One region of the Clostridium mucosae genome, then DNA from elsewhere that is predicted to be linked to it. Evidence: a T-box and tRNA genes for the amino acid it is inferred to sense, from the RefSeq annotation. Region 1 holds a T-box; the other holds one or more tRNA genes.
What was found. A T-box is a leader RNA that pairs with one kind of tRNA and senses whether it is charged. The one in region 1 lies ahead of leuS (leucine--tRNA ligase), so its partner is inferred to be a tRNA-Leu.

Region 1 (8,727 bases):
AGGATTTATATTTATAACGGCTACTTTTTTAGGAAAAATACCATCTATAGCTCTTGAAGCATTAATAAGTTATGATTTAATTAATATTGAAGAAAATTTTCTTAGACTAATTATAACTTTATTAGCAATATTGTTATTATATATAACTTTAAAGAATATAAAACGGAATAAAATTAAAGGGTAAAGTAGATTTAGTACTTTACCCTTTTTAAGATATGATATATTAATTAAATTTATTTAACAACTATATTTACAAGTCTTCCTTTTATAACTATTACTTTAACTATATTCTTGCCTTCAGTTGCAGCAACTATACTTTCATTAGCTAAAGAAGCAGCTTTAATTCCTTCTTCATCTAAATCAGTTGAAACATTTATTTTTGCTTTAATTTTACCATTAACTTGAATAGCTATTTCAACTTCATCTTTAACTAAAGCCTTTGGATCATATGTTGGCCAAGTTTCGTTGAATATTGAGAAATCTAATCCAAATAAACTCCATTGCTCTTCAGTAAAATGAGGTGCAAAAGGTGCTAGAATTTTTAAGAAGTCTATGCAAGTTTTCTTTAAGAAATCTAAATTCTTAATATCTTCTTGCAAGTATTTAGAAAAAGCATTAACAAATTCCATCATTCTTGCAATTGCAGTGTTAAATTGGAATTTATCAGCATCTTCAGTTACACCTTTAATTGCATTATGTAACCAGAAGTTTAATTCTTTTTCAGCTTTATCTAAAGTAGTTTTATTGTTTTTATTAGATTCAATGGCTTCTCTAGCTATATCAAGATATCTTTCTATTCTATCTACAAATCTTGCAACAGACTTAAGTCCATCATCGCTCCAAGCTCCACCTTCAATGTAAGCAAATCCAAACATTAGGTACATTCTAAATACGTCTGAACCATATTCTGAAATATAGTCATTTGGAGAAATAGTATTTCCTTTTGATTTACTCATTTTTAATCCATCAGGTCCAAGAATTAATCCTTGGTGAGTTAATGATTTAAATGGTTCATCAAAATCTAAATATCCCATATCTCTTAAAGCTTTAGTTATGAATCTAGCATATAATAAATGCATACAAGCATGTTCAGGTCCACCTACGTATTTATCTACTGGAAGCATTTTATTTACTATATCTTTATCAAAAGCTTTTTCGCTATTTTTGCTATCAGGATATCTTAATTGATACCAAGATGAGCATACAAATGTATCTAAAGTATCAGCTTCTCTTTTAGCTGGTTTTCCACACTTTGGACAAGTTGTATTTATAAAATCTTCACATTTTGCAAGTGGAGATTTTCCATCTGGAGCAAATTCAACATTATATGGAAGTTCTACTGGCAATTGATCTTCAGGTACAGGTACAGTTCCACAATGCTCACAGTGAATCATAGGAATAGGAGCTCCCCAATATCTTTGTCTAGATACTAACCAGTCTCTTAATCTATAATTAACTTTTGAAGAACCAAGATTCATAGATGATAATTTTTCAACTATCTTTTCTTTAGCTTCTTCAGTAGTTAATCCATCGAATTCTCCAGAGTTAACTAACACTCCATATTCGCAATAAGGTAATTCAGTACTATCACCATTTTTGCTAGTTATAACTTTTTCTATTGGTAAATTAAACTTTGTGGCAAAAGCATAATCTCTTTCATCATGTGCAGGAACAGCCATAACAGCACCAGTTCCGTAAGTTGATAAAACATAGTCTCCAATCCAAATTGGAACTTCTTTATTGTTTATAGGATTTATAGCATAAGAACCTGTAAATACACCAGTTTTTTCTCTTGATAAAGATTGTCTTTCTATATCAGATTGCTTTTTAGCTTCTTCTTTGTAGTTTTCAACATCTTCTTTATATTCTGAAGTTGTAAGTTCATCAACAAGTGGATTTTCAGGTGCTAAAACAACATAAGTTACACCATTTAATGTATCAACTCTAGTAGTAAATACATCAAATTTTATATCGGAATCTTTAACCTTAAACGTAACTTCTGCACCAGTAGATTTACCAATCCAGTGTTTTTGCATAGCAACAGTTTTTTCTGGCCAATCTAAAGTATCTAGTTTTTCTAATAGTTCATCAGCGTAATCAGTTATTTTTAAGAACCATTGAGTTAAATCTTTTTTTGTAACCTCAGTTGAACATCTTTCACAAGCACCTTCATGAACTTGCTCATTAGCTAAAACTGTATTACAAGATGGACACCAATTTACAGGGGCTTTTTTTCTATAAGCTAATCCTTTTTCATATAATTTTAAGAATACCCATTGAGTCCATTTATAATAGTCTGGGTTACATGTTATAACTTCATTATCCCAGTTAAACATAGCTCCCATAGCTTTTAATTGTTTTTCCATAGTGTCTATATTTTTATCAGTTGAATCCTTTGGATGAATTCCTGTTTTTATTGCAAAGTTTTCTGCAGGAAGTCCGAATGCATCAAATCCCATTGGTTGAAATACATTATATCCTTGCATTCTTTTCATTCTAGCCCATGAATCAACAGGTCCATAGTTAAACCAATGTCCTGCATGTAGTTGGCTACCTGAAGGATAAGAGAACATTTCTAAAACATAAAGTTTTTCTCCTTCCTTATTTGGGTCAAATTTATAAAGATTTGTTTCTTCCCATTTATCTTGCCATTTTTTATCTATGGAAGTTCCATAATTAGCCACAATAATTCCTCCTTAAAAGTAAAAATAATATAAAAAAACCCTTCATCTCAATTAAGAGACGAAGGATATATTCGCGGTACCACTCTTATTAGAAAAATAATATTTTTCTCACTCAAATATATAACGGTTTCCCGTACTTGCTTTTAACAAGTAAGCTCATAGGCAAGTTCTTATAAGTTAAACACTGTTTTTCAGCAACCAACAGCTCTCTAAAGAATAACATTTATAATACTACTCCTAATCAATGCAATAAATATATAATTTTAATATACTCAATTATATATTTTATTACAATATAAGTCAACAACCTCAAAATAGTAAATTATATGAACTAAAATATATTTAGAAATTTGTTGATGAAAAAGAGACAATTGGATATATTAATCATATAAAACTTAAAGGGAGGTAAAGGAAATGAATATAGAAGAGTTAATGAAACTTAAAAATTGGGTTGTTATAGGTGATGTTTCTAATGAAACAAAATATGCAAATAAGATTTTAAATAAGTTTAAATTAAAAGGATACAAAGTAAGTGGAGTTCATCCTAAAGGTGGGGAAGATATTTACACTAATTTAAAAGAGGTTCCATATAATATAGAGGCTATTGATTTATGTATAAATGCAAAATATGGGATAGAGTTTTTAAAAGAAGCAAGAGAATTAGGAATAAAAAATGTACTAATACAACCAGGTGCTGAAAGTGATGAAATATTAAAATATTGCAATGAGAACTCTATAAATACTATAGAAAACTGTGCATTAATTCAGTTGAATCATATATAGGATTAAAATAAAGGGGGATGCAAGCATGTCTTGTTTAGGAAATTTAATTTGGATTATATTTGGAGGCCTTTTTAATGCATTAGCATGGCTAGGATTTGGATTATTATGGTGCATTACTATAGTAGGAATTCCAATAGGACTTCAATGTTTTAAAATGGCTAGTCTACAATTTGCTCCATTTGGAAAAGAAGTTGTTACTAAAAATGATAGTGGTTTAAATTTATTGCTTAATATATTATGGATTATATTTGGTGGATTTGAAATGTGTATAGCAAATTTAATTAGTGCTTTCTTTTTATGTATTACTATAATTGGAATACCTTTTGCAAAGCAATCATTAAAATTAGCTAAGTTATCATTAATGCCATTTGGTAAAGAAATAATATAAAGTTTATGGTTAAACTGTAAATTTTATATGTATTAAGTAAAATTAGGTTTAATGTTTCTCTTTTTAGTAGTATCATATTGTATAAGTTATAATGAAAAGTAATCATAATTATAACTTAATTAAGTATTATATAAGTTAATTTTTGAAAATTAACTTATAGAAAGGATAAATATAGGTACGATAAGGAGAGAAGTATATGTCTAGAGTTAGAACCAATTTGGGGGAAGGATCTGTAGGAAAACTATTAGTAAGTTTAGCGCTCCCTGCTATTGTAGCACAATTAGTGAATGTGTTATACAACATAGTTGATAGAATATTTATAGGAAGAATGGCAAATGGAGAAGTTGCTATGGCTGGAGTAGGGGTAGCTTTCCCTATTATAATGATAATATCAGCATTTTCAGCTCTTATAGGTATGGGTGGAGCTCCACTTGCAGCAATAAAAATGGGTGGAAAAGATGATGATGGTGCTGAAAGGATTATTAGTAATAGTTTTTCTACTTTAATAATTATTGGATTAATATGTACAATTGGATTTTTAATTTTTAGAGAAGATTTATTATGGGCTTTTGGAGCTAGTGAATCAACTATAGGCTATGCTGTTGATTATTTAACTATATATTTAATAGGAACAGTATTTGTTCAAATAGCTCTTGGAATGAATCCATTCATAAATACACAAGGTTTTGCTAAAATTGGTATGATTACAGTAGTAATAGGAGCTGTAATAAACATAGTTTTAGATCCTATATTTATTTTTGGACTTAACTTGGGCGTAAGTGGAGCTGCTTTAGCAACTATACTTTCACAGTTTGTTTCTGCAATTTGGGTGTTAACCTTCTTGTTTGGTAAAAAGAGCATACTAAAAATAAGAATAAACTATTTAGTTCCTAAATTAAAGGTATTACTACCAATAGTAGCTTTAGGGGTTTCGCCATTTATAATGCAATCAACTGAGAGCTTAGTATTGATAAGTATGAATAATAAACTACAACTTTATGGTGGAGATTTAGCAGTTGGAGCTATGACTATAATGAGCAGTATAATGCAAATTGTTACTTTACCATTACTAGGACTATCACAAGGAGCGCAGCCTATAATAAGTTATAACTTTGGAGCTAAAAATATAGAGAGAGTAAAAAGAACCTTCAAATTATTATTAACAAGTTGTCTCATATATACATTTGTTATGTGGGCTTCTTTAATGATATTCCCAGAAATTTTCGTTGGTATATTTAATAATAAAAAAGAGCTTGTAGAAATAACTTCATGGAGTATGAGAATATTTTTTGAAGGAATTTTTATGTTTGGAGCACAAATAGCATGTCAGCAAACATTTTTAGCGTTAGGGCAAGCTAAAATATCTCTTATTATGGCATTACTTAGAAAGATAGTTTTACTTGTGCCACTTATATTTATACTCCCAATTTTATTTGAAAATAAACTGAAAGCTGTATTATTTGCTGAACCAATTTCAGATATAATTGCAGCATTAACAACAATTACTGTATTTATAATATTTTATAAAAAGACTTTTGTTAAAACAGTAGAATAAAAATATAAATATGATATACTTTAAGTTACATATATTGTATTTTGTTTTTAAATATTATAAAGCTTTGGGGGGATAACGTTTTGAGTGGTAGTGAAAATAAAATTTTATTTAAAGAAATAAAATCCTATGAGGAAGCTTATTTTTATAATTCTTCACCAGAAGAAAGAAATAAAGCAACTATAAAAAATAGTATTGAAGATAAAAAGAAAAGTAGTAAAGTGAAAAGATTTTTTGAATCCCCTGTAGGAGAGATAATTGAAAGTGCTATCGAAATATTTTTTGATATATTAAATTAGTGAAATTATAATATTTATAAATATAACAATGGTCTAGATTTTAATATAAAATCTAGACCATTTACTTTAAATTTTATTGTGTATTCTTTGCATATAAAATGAAATTAATAAAGTTAATGCATAATCAAAAATTAAGAATATAGGTTGTGCTACAATCCATAATAACCAAAGAGGAAGCTTGGTTAATTCTATTGCTGTAAATGACTTAAATACAAAAAGAGATATAAATAAAGAAATATTAAAAAATATCATCTTAAGAAATATTTCTAAATATAATTTATTTAACTTTTCAATATAGTATTTAACTATTCCATATATTCCAAAGAATAAAACATATAGTAAAATTATATTTATGGGCAATATAAAGAAACCAATAATAGATGAAGCAATATATACAAAGAAAGCACTTTTAATAGATCCTTTAATTAGCGCAATTGGAATTAATAATGATGCTAACGTAAGTATACTAATTGTACTTATAGGTAACAACAAATTTAAGTATAAAATTATGTTAGTAAGTGCTACTAAAATAGCGCTTAAAGTAATTTCTTTAGCTTTCATAACTTAAAACACCACCCATTAAGAAGTTAGGGCTAACAACAACCTATAAGGTCACCACCCATACATTCGCATATTGAATCTAAGCACCATAGATTTATACAACAATCACAAGCATTAGCATTATTTGATCCAGTTGTTCTATAATAATTATTGCTATATGATTGAGTTCTTTGATGAAGAGAGTTTAGAGTTTGTCTATATTCAAAATTATTAGGATCCATATTTACAGCTGTTTGAATATGCTTTAGACCTGCATCAAACCAACCTTTATTTGTTAACAATATTCCATATAAGAAATTCCATTCAGCATTTCTGTTATTAGACATACTGTTAAGTCTATTTTCAGCTTCAGCAAAGTTTCCATTTTGAATAAGCCTTCTTATTTCTGAAAACATATAGCTATTATCGTTTGATGAACTATTTGAGCTGTTATATGATGAATTACTAGTGCTTGAACTGCTATATGAGTTTCCAGCATTTTTAGTAAGTGTATCATAAGCAGCATTAATATCTCTCATTTTTTCTTCAGCTAAGTCTTTTAATGGATTATCACCATATTGATCAGGATGATATTGTTTTATTAAATTTCTATAGGCCTTTTTTATTTCTTCTTGAGTTGCTCCAGGCTTTAAACCTAGTACTTCATATGGATTCATTTTATTTGTCACTCCTTTTATCTTCTCTAGTATTATTTAATATTCCAACATATTTATCCATCATACCTAATTCTAAAATGTTTTTAAGGATATCTTCATTTCTTTTTAAAGGTAATTTTGAAAGTATATCTTTACAATTATATGAACAATTTAAAATTGTAAAATCTAACCTTCCTTGAATTAAAGGAATTAATTCTTCATATGGTTTATTTTCTTCATTAAATAAATAATTTATTGGATTGAATTTTTTCTTTTCTATATCATCCTTTAAATCATCAAAAGCATCTATAAGATATATCCATTTTCCTAAAGTATATCCAAGTTTATATAATTCATTTCTTAGGGCTTCGCTATCATTAATAAATTCATTAGGATAATATCTTAGTATATTTCCAACTATATCACTAAATGGATGGCATATTTCATCTATAGATGAGAAATTCTTATTTTTTTCTAATTCAGTTAATGTTCTAAGATTAACTCTTATAATATCGTTAATATCATCTATAGATTTATTAATTTTCTTTTGGTATGGATAAAGTATTTTTTCAAATACTTTACTTTTAAGATTATTATCATCTTGAATATCATCTTTCAATTTATGATAATAAAGTGCTAAGTTCATTGCAGCGGCATAATGTAGTGCATCATTATTAACAATTACTGGCTTTTTATCTGTTGGGTGAGCAATACAACGCTTAATTTCAATATTAGGTTCTTTAATTGATATAGAATCTAAAAGTATTGCTAAAAATGTCATATCATAATTTAATACCATTCTTGGTATATTACCAGCACTATTTTTTAATTGAAAACATAAGCCGCAATAATAACTTCTGAATTTTGTAAAGTCCTTCACTTTAAGCTCTGCTTTTAGAGGAGTTACGTATCCAAACAATAAAAACACTCCTTAATATTAGTTTAGATTAATTATACAAAAATAAAGTATCATTAACAATAATTTAAAGAAAAATAAGGAAATATTAAAAAAATAGAAACAATTACAAATGGAGTTGACAAAATATTCCTAAAAATGTATAGTCGAAATATACAAAGAAAAGGGGATATATGGTAATGAAAAAATCGATAAAGGTTATAACTATCTTATTTATAATTTTAATTATAGGCTTTGGAGGAAAACTTATATTAGATAGTAAAGCACAGCCTGCAAATACTGATATTCAGAACAAAGAAAGTGATGTAGATATATCAAATGGAGAAGATGAATCTCAAAAGGAAGAAATTAAAGAAGAGGAGAATAAGGATGACGAAATTAATTATTTAACTTTAGATGTAAATGAAGTTAAAATTCCTATATTAATGTATCATTCCATATCAGATAGTGATCCTAATAATACTTTACTTGTTCCAACCTCTCAATTTGATGAGCAAATTAAGTGGCTTAAGGAGTCAGGATTCACTCCGATGTTACTTGACGATGTTATAGAGGCGTTTAATACTGGTAAAGTTCCAGAGAAACCAGTTGCAATAACATTTGATGATGGATATGCAGATAATTATACTGATGCATATAGAATATTAAAACAGCATGATATGAAAGCTACATTTTTTATAATAACAGATAAAACTGATGTTGATGGATGGTATATGAATTCGAATATGCTAAAAGAAATGAGTTCGAGTGGCATGGGAATAGAAAATCATACTTCTAGACATATAGAATTTACTCAAATATCAAGGGAAGATAAGATTGCAATAATTAAAGAAGGTATTGAAAAATTAAAAGAAAAAGTCGGAGTAGATAGTAAATATATTTGTTATCCAGTTGGTAGATATGATGATG
Region 2 (8,727 bases), on a different contig from region 1:
TAAAATCCAACAAAAATTTAAATGAAATGACATTAAAGGAGATGGATTTGTTATGGGAACAAGCAAAAAACAAAGAATTTAATGAGAAAAAGAAGGATTTATAAATTTTTTGAAGAATAATATATAGTGGTTTATACTATACTATAAATAACTTATTGTAATAAATAGCTTTTATAACAAAAAATTGATAATGTTATAGACTAGCACCAAAAGACGATATATAATAAGAGAATGTAGTTATAGTACATATTAACAGAAATAGTTAACTACTAAAATATATAACGGGTTATTTAAGGAGGATGTAATTGTGAATAAAGCAGAATTAATCACTAGCATGTCAGAAAAAAGTAAATTAACTAAGAAAGATGCTGAATTAGCTTTAAAATCATTCATAGAAAGCGTTGAAGAAGCGTTAGAAAAAGGTGAAAAAGTTCAATTAGTTGGATTCGGAACTTTCGAAACAAGAGAAAGAGCTGCAAGAGAAGGAAGAAATCCTAGAACTAAAGAAACTATAAACATTCCAGCTTCAACAGTTCCAGTATTTAAAGCTGGTAAAGAATTTAAGGAAAAAGTTAATAAGTAGTATATTTAGAACCCGAGTATTCCCTCGGGTTCTTTTGATAATATAAAATAATAAGGAGAGTTATTATGAGGTTAGATAAATATCTTAAGGTTTCTAGAATAATAAAGAGAAGAACAGTTGCTAAAGAGGTTTGTGAAGGGGGAAGAGTTTCTATTAATGATAAAGTTGCAAAAGCATCAACAGTTGTAAAAGAAGGCGATATAATAGAAATTCAATTTGCAAATAGATCATTAAAGGCAAGAATAATTAATATAGTTGAGCATGTAAAAAAAGAAAATGCAAAAGAAATGTATGAGATATTAGAAGGAGAGGAAGATAAAGAATAAAAACAATAACTCCTTCATATATTTTTATAAAGAATATGTGGAGGAGATAAGATGGAAAAGAGAAATGAAAATAAGTTAGAAGAGCCAAGGGGTAATATAACTTTAGAGAATAGAAAAAGATTAACACTTACAGGGGTAGAAGAAGTCATAAGTTTCGATGATGAAAAAATATTATTAAATACAAAATTAGGGTTTTTAACTATCAAGGGATCAGAATTAAAGATGAATAAATTAGATGTACAGAATGGTGACGTAATAATTATAGGAAATATATCTTCCATAGTATATAGTAGTAAAGAAGTTAAAAAAGAAAAAGAAAATATAATTTCTAAGTTGTTTAAATAGAGGTAAGTATGCCGTTATCAATAGATGTTCAATTTGACATAGTTATGTATTCCATTCTTTCGGGAATACTGATAGGAATTATGTTTGACCTGTATAACATAATAAGAGGAGTAAAAATACCCAAGATAATAATCATAATAGAAGATATTTTATTTTGGATATTAACTGCTTTTATAGTATTTGCTTTTTTACTATACACTAATTATGCCTTCTTAGGACCATATGTATATATATTCATGATAGTAACCTTGATTATTTATTTAAAATTAATAAGCCCTACAATTTTAAAGTTAGAGAGATATATAATAGATAAAGTTAGTAAAATTATAAGGATAATTTTGAAAAATTTAATTTATCCTATAAAAGTTGTATATTATAATATTTGTGGAAAAAAGTAGATTCAAAGTAGTAACATAAAAAAATAGCTTGAATAAAATATGTATAGTGTTTAAAATATATTATATAATATATTTTAAAGAGGGTGAGAGCAATTAAAAAGCAATTAACTCTTAAAAGATTAATTATAGTTTTTATTTTTGCAATTTTCGTATTTAATTACATTAAACAGGAAATTACAATGAAAAGAATCCAAGAGAATATTATTATTAGCCAAAAAGAGCTAGAAGAGCTTAAAAGTAAGAATAGTAAGTTAGAGGCAGATTTAAAAAAAGTTGATTCTAATGAATATATTGAAAAACTTGCAAGAGATAGGCTAGGAATGATAAAAGAGGGCGAAAAAGTTGTAAATCCTAAAACGCAAAACTAAAGAATATGTTTTAAAACTACAAAAAAAGGTTATTATTATAATAACATATATTATTTAATTTTTAAGGAGGAATCTTTGTAACATGACCTTAATGGCAGGAAACATATTAGAAGGTACAGTGGTTAATATTACTAGTTTTGGAGCTTTCGTAGAGATAGAAGGTAAAACAGGATTAGTTCATATTTCAGAAGTAGCAGATTCATTCGTTAAGGATATTAGACAACATCTTAATGAACAAGACAAGGTTAAGGTAAAAGTAATATCAATTGACGATAATGGTAAGATAAGTTTATCAATTAAGCAAGCAAATGTTCAAAAAAAATCAGTAAAACCTATAGAAATAGATTGGTCTTCAGAAAATAAGAAATCCGGTGGGAATTCAGGTAACTTTGAAGATATAATGTCAAGATTCTTAAAGGACAGCGAAGAAAGAATGCAAGATGTAAAAAAGAATCAAGATTTTAAATCTAAAAGTGGAAGAAGAAACTTCTAACAGTATAAATAAAGACATCATATAAATTTAATATATAAATCTATAAAGGGCTGATTGCATAATGGATATCAGTCCTTTATTATTTGAGTAACATAATGTTATTAGAAAAAAATTAAAAAATATGTTGACACTATAGAAAACATAATATATAATTAATTTTGTCGCTGAGGGGCGACAGTAAAAACATGCTGAAGTGGCGGAACAGGCAGACGCACAGGACTTAAAATCCTGCGGTAGCGATACCGTACCGGTTCGATTCCGGTCTTCAGCACCAAGCTAAATTCAACTTATAATATCGCGGGGTGGAGCAGTTGGCAGCTCGTCGGGCTCATAACCCGAAGGTCGTAGGTTCAAGTCCTGCCCCCGCAACCATAAATGGCGGAATAGCTCAGCTGGCTAGAGCACTCGGTTCATACCCGAGGTGTCGTAGGTTCAAGTCCTATTTCCGCTACCATATACGCTGAAGTGGCGGAACAGGCAGACGCACAGGACTTAAAATCCTGCGGTAGCGATACCGTACCGGTTCGATTCCGGTCTTCAGCACCAAGTTGAATTTAGCTTATAATATCGCGGGGTGGAGCAGTTGGCAGCTCGTCGGGCTCATAACCCGAAGGTCGTAGGTTCAAGTCCTGCCCCCGCAACCATAAAATGGCGGAATAGCTCAGCTGGCTAGAGCACTCGGTTCATACCCGAGGTGTCGTAGGTTCAAGTCCTATTTCCGCTACCATATACGCTGAAGTGGCGGAACAGGCAGACGCACAGGACTTAAAATCCTGCGGTAGCGATACCGTACCGGTTCGATTCCGGTCTTCAGCACCAAAAGTACTTAAGATTTCTTAAGTACTTTTTTGTTATATAAAATTTTATTAATTTAAAGACTAGATATAAGTTTAAATATAAAAATTAATAACATAAATTATATGATAAACAAAAATAAAAAATTACTATATTTAAAAATTTTGTTCTTCATAAAGTTTGTTATAGTGACAAAATTGTATTAAAAGTTAAACTATTAAAAGAAATTTATAATAGATATTTATATAATTAAAATACTATATAAACTATCAGTATACATAGAGTTCAAGCAAATTTATATAAATATAATATTAAAAAAGTATCTAAATACATATAAGGAAATTTATATTTTATTGTCCAACGAAAGTGGATAATAGGATACATCATATGACATATATTTCCTAAAAGTAATGCTATAATTTAAATTACATTTTATGGAAGTTGGAGGGGAGTATATGCAATATGGTGTTGATATATCAACATATAAGAGATTAGAAAATAGAAAAAATAAAAAAGAATTAAGATTAAATGGGACGGCTATTAGTGCAATTGCAGCTTTTTTGATAGGATTTTTGTTAAGTAGAGTTTTATTATCTGTAACTATAGATATGGGGATAGCGCCTTTTGGGATTGCATATCTTATTGGAATAAGAAAAGAGAAGGGAAGAGATATATTATTATCTCTATTAGGTATTATTGCTGGATATCTTTCTATATATAAAACTCTGGAAGGAGCAATTGCTTATTGTATAGTAGCTGTTGTAGTAATGCTATATATTGAAATATGTAATAAAATAGAGTTAAAGCAAAGAGACACAGTAACTTTTGGTTTAATATTTTCAACATTTTTTATATATAATTTAATAATAAATAATCAGCCTATAGGCGTTAATTTAACTTTTTCGGCTTTAAAGGTATTGAGTATAATACCTGTTAGGTACATACTTAATTATGCATTGAATTGTGTTGATGAATTAGAAAGTAATTATTTCTTCTCAACAGAAGAATTGATAAGTATAGGGATTTTATTATGCTTATTGGTTGCAGGAATAGGTAACTTAAATATTTTGGGAGTTCATTTAAGAAATATATTAGCGTTAACTATAATAGCTATTTTTGCATATATAGGGGGGACAGGATTAGGATCTGCTATAGGAGTTTCGATGGGGTTTGTCATTGGAATAACTAATAATGATATAATAATATCTATAGGTTTATATAGTTTATGTGGACTTATAATTGGAATATTTAAAGATACGGGAAGGATATTTTCTTCAATAGCATATTCCGTTGTTTACTTCATAGTATCAATGTATTCGGATAAATTTTCTATTTATGGAGGAATAGAAGTAGTAGTAGCTATAGTAATTTTAATTAGTATTCCTAAAAAGGTTATAGAATATATAAATAAGGAATTTAATCAAGAAAAGAAGGCAGAAATTATTAATGATATACATCTAAATGGTGTAAAAAATGAGTTTGTTGATAGGCTTAACTCAATGAAATCGATATTGTCAAGTTTATCATCATCAATATTGAATTTGGGAGAAAATGATATTTTATCATTAAATAATAAAGGAACTGCTATGGTAGAGAGCTTAGCAGATAGAGTATGTTACAATTGTGAGCTTAGACAGAGGTGTTGGGATCGTAATTTACATTCTACTTTTGAAGGTTTTTCTGAACTTATAAGTAGTTGTGAAAATAATGATATATATTTTCCGCAAGATTTAGAAAAGAAATGCGTAAAGAAAAGAAGTTTAATGAAAAATGCTCAAGAAATTGTAAATAATTATACTGTTAATGAAGCTTTAAAAACAAGGTTAACAGAAGGAAGAAACTTAATTGCAAATCATATAAATAATATATCTCAAACTATGGGAGATATGATAAGAGATTTTGAAAAAGATATATCTATATGCTCAGAAATAGACAAGGTATTAAAGAAGGCCTTAAGTAAAAATAAAATAGAATATAAGGATGTATTTTGCTATTTAGATAGAAAAGGTAGAATGAAAATAAAATTAACTTTAAATAACTGTGAAGGTGGATGTTATTGTGCTAAGAACATATTACCTGTAATTAATGGGCTAGTGAGAGTTCCAGTATCAATATCAAGTGAAGGTTGCAGGATAGATCCTGATACAAATGATTGCTCAATTATAATAGAAGAGACTCCTAAATATCATATGACTTCTTATGCTGCAACAAGAGCTAAAGATGGCGAAACTTCAATAGGAGACAGTTATAGTTTTTCTAAAAATAATGATGGCACATATTTAACTATAGTAAGTGATGGAATGGGTTCTGGTCCTGAGGCTGGAACAGAAAGTGGACTAGCTGTTGATTTAATTGAAAGGTTTATAGAAAATGGATTTAGTGAAAAAACAGCTATAAATACAGTTAATTCTATTATGGCTATGAAGTTTAATGAAGATGAAAAATTTACTACTATGGATTTAAGCGTAGTTGATTTATATACTGGTGAAACAGAGTTTATAAAGATAGGTGGAGTTGTTAGTTTTATAAAAAGAGGACAAGATGTTAAAGTTGTTAAATCTAGCAGTTTACCTTTTGGAATATTAGATAGTGTAGATATAAGTTCAGAGAAAGTAAAACTAAAACACGGTGATATAATAGTTTCAATTAGTGATGGTGTTTTAGATATAGATAAAAATAATGTTGGAAGCTATTCTTGGTTACAGGAATATTTACAATATGCAGATACAAATCCAGCAGCGTTATCTAGAGATATTCTTGAAAAGGCGATAGTGTTAAGTGGCGGAAAGGTATGGGATGATATGACAGTTTTGGTTTCCAAAATGTACTCTGTTTATTAATAGAAGGATTAAATAAAAGAGGATGGGATATAAATTCGGTATCTCATCTTCTTCAATTTTTGATGTTGAAAAAATTAGCAATCATAATTGTTTACATATATATATGTTAAGGTTATTATATTATATATGTTTTAATTATTCATATGGAATATGATATATAGCTTAAAAGTTTTATGTTTAATTAAATAAGTTCATAACATTATTAATATTATTTAAGTATTATAAGAAAAATATTATTTAGACTGTATTAGGGAAGTGATTATTAGGAATTATATAATAAAATAAATATACTGAGGAGCATAAATGTGATAAACAAAGTAAAGGATTTTATAATTAAAAATGATCTTATACAAGATGGAGATAGAGTTTTGGTTGCTTTATCTGGAGGGCCTGACTCTGTTTGTTTACTTCATATACTTTATAAGTTAAGAAACTCTCTAAATATAGATATAGGAGCAGCTCATGTTAATCATATGTTAAGGGGGCAGGATGCTTTCAATGATGAAGAATATGCAAAAAAAATATGTGAAGAATTTAATATAGATTTTTATTCAAAAAGAATTAATATAGATGAAATAGCTAAAGAAAAAAGTATTTCTCATGAAATGGCAGGAAGAGAAGAAAGATATAATTTTTTTGATTTTATAAAAAATACACATAATTATAGTAAGATAGCAGTAGCACATAATTCCAATGATCAAGCTGAGACTGTTATCATGAATATGATGAGAGGAGCGGGAATAGAAGGATTATGTGGTATCAGGAGTAAAAGAAAAGGTGGAATAATAAGACCTATATTATGTCTTTCGAGAGATGAGATAGAAAATTATTGTGAAGATAACAATTTAAATCCTAGAATAGATAAAACTAATTTAGAAAATATATATAGTAGAAATAAAGTTAGATTAGATATACTACCTTATATGAAGGAGAATTTTAACAAAGATATAATAGAAACTTTGAACAGAATGACAAATTTATTACAAATAGATAATGACTTTATTGAAAAACAATGCAATAATAGTTATAAAAAGTATTGTAATAATAAAAATAATCATATAGTTATATCGAAAGAAGCATTTTTGTTAGATAAAGCTATAATAACAAGAATTATAAAAAAGGCGTTTGTGGAGTTTACTGGAAAGTACAATAATTTTGAAATGAAGCATATTTATGAAGTGATTGAGCTTGCAAAAAATTCTACAAACAAAAAAATTGATTTACCTAATGGAATAGTAGCCGAAAATGTATATGGAGATATATACTTAAAAAATAAATCATATGATAAAAAAGAATATGAAGAAAAAGAGGTGTTAATAGGTAAGGATCAATTAAATAAATATACCAGTGAATTTAATAAATATAATATTGATTTTAAGGTTATAAAAGATAAAAATAATATAGAATTTTCTAATAACGTATTAATAAAATATTTTGATTATGATAAGATAAAAGAAAAGCTAATTGTTAGAGAAAGAAAAAATGGGGATAAGATAATTCCACTTGGAATGAAGGGAAGTAAAAAGTTAAAAGATGTATTTATTGATTTAAAGGTTCCATTTGAGGAAAGAGATGAAATCCCAATTTTATGTTTTGATAATGAAATAGCGTGGATAGTAGGGTATAAAGTTTCAGATAAATTTAAGATAACTAAAGAAACTAAAAATATAATAAAAATTACTTTTATTAGAAAGGAATAGGAGAATGATAAGGGACATAAAGGAGATATTACTTACTGAAGAACAAATATCAGTTAAGGTTAAGGAATTAGCAACTAAGATAAGTGAAGATTACAAAGATAAAAATTTACTTATTGTAGGAATTTTAAAGGGTTCAGTTATGTTTGCATCTGATCTTATAAAAAATATAACAATACCATGTGAAATTGATTTTATGGCAGTATCTAGTTATGGAGCTTCTACTGAAACATCAGGAGTAGTTAGAATTTTAAAAGATTTGGATCATAGCATTGAAGGTAAAGACATAATTATAGTAGAAGATATTATAGATAGTGGAGTTACATTAGATTATTTATTAAAATACTTGAAAACTAGAAAAGCTAATAGTATCGAAATAATAACCTTTTTAACTAAGCCATCTAGAAGAATGGTGGATATAGAAGTTAAATATTGTGGATATGAAGTTCCAGATGAATTTTTAGTTGGGTATGGATTAGATTTTTCAGAAAGATATAGAAATCTACCATATGTAGGCATATTAAAAGAAGAAGTATATAAAAATTAAATTTAAAATGCAATATAATAAAACTAGAGGAAAGGGGGGCCTTGAATGAAAAAATATTCAAGTGCAACAGTATGGATATTTGTTATTTTGATACTTTTCTTATCTGCAACATTCTTATGGAATAGCGGTAAGATGGCAGATGAGATATCATACAGTGATTTTCAACAAAAATGGGTTAATGATGAGATAGAAAGTATTATGGTTCATCCAGATAAGATGTTAATTTCAGGAAAAACAAGAGACGATAAGCAATTTAATACATATGCTCCTAGTGAAATGGTGCAGATGTTAATGGCTCAAACTCCTAAAGATGATATAAGAGTAGATTTTAAACA

Region 2: it encodes a tRNA-Leu, which carries the amino acid that the T-box ahead of leuS (leucine--tRNA ligase) is inferred to sense. The anticodon was not compared.

The regions. Positions count from the first base shown of each region.
Region 1 covers NZ_JANKAF010000002.1:269,614-278,340, reverse strand. Annotated here, with positions in the region: gene NSA50_RS04625 (TVP38/TMEM64 family protein) at 1-184, shown strand, start outside; gene leuS (leucine--tRNA ligase) at 234-2,684, opposite strand; T-box leader at 2,736-2,938, opposite strand; gene NSA50_RS04615 (CoA-binding protein) at 3,099-3,467, shown strand; gene NSA50_RS04610 (YccF domain-containing protein) at 3,493-3,855, shown strand; gene NSA50_RS04605 (MATE family efflux transporter) at 4,052-5,410, shown strand; gene NSA50_RS04600 (hypothetical protein) at 5,491-5,706, shown strand; gene NSA50_RS04595 (hypothetical protein) at 5,773-6,267, opposite strand; gene NSA50_RS04590 (J domain-containing protein) at 6,300-6,923, opposite strand; gene NSA50_RS04585 (DUF5685 family protein) at 6,925-7,821, opposite strand; gene NSA50_RS04580 (polysaccharide deacetylase family protein) at 7,998-8,727, shown strand, end outside.
Region 2 covers NZ_JANKAF010000005.1:176,482-185,208, forward strand. Annotated here, with positions in the region: gene yabN (bifunctional methyltransferase/pyrophosphohydrolase YabN) at 1-104, shown strand, start outside; gene NSA50_RS08370 (HU family DNA-binding protein) at 308-583, shown strand; gene NSA50_RS08375 (RNA-binding S4 domain-containing protein) at 649-909, shown strand; gene yabP (sporulation protein YabP) at 961-1,254, shown strand; gene yabQ (spore cortex biosynthesis protein YabQ) at 1,263-1,652, shown strand; gene NSA50_RS08390 (FtsB family cell division protein) at 1,736-2,020, shown strand; gene NSA50_RS08395 (S1 domain-containing RNA-binding protein) at 2,103-2,513, shown strand; tRNA gene NSA50_RS08400 (tRNA-Leu) at 2,701-2,787, shown strand; tRNA gene NSA50_RS08405 (tRNA-Met) at 2,810-2,885, shown strand; tRNA gene NSA50_RS08410 (tRNA-Met) at 2,891-2,967, shown strand; tRNA gene NSA50_RS08415 (tRNA-Leu) at 2,973-3,059, shown strand; tRNA gene NSA50_RS08420 (tRNA-Met) at 3,082-3,157, shown strand; tRNA gene NSA50_RS08425 (tRNA-Met) at 3,164-3,240, shown strand; tRNA gene NSA50_RS08430 (tRNA-Leu) at 3,246-3,332, shown strand; gene spoIIE (stage II sporulation protein E) at 3,764-6,148, shown strand; gene tilS (tRNA lysidine(34) synthetase TilS) at 6,454-7,848, shown strand; gene hpt (hypoxanthine phosphoribosyltransferase) at 7,853-8,392, shown strand; gene ftsH (ATP-dependent zinc metalloprotease FtsH) at 8,438-8,727, shown strand, end outside.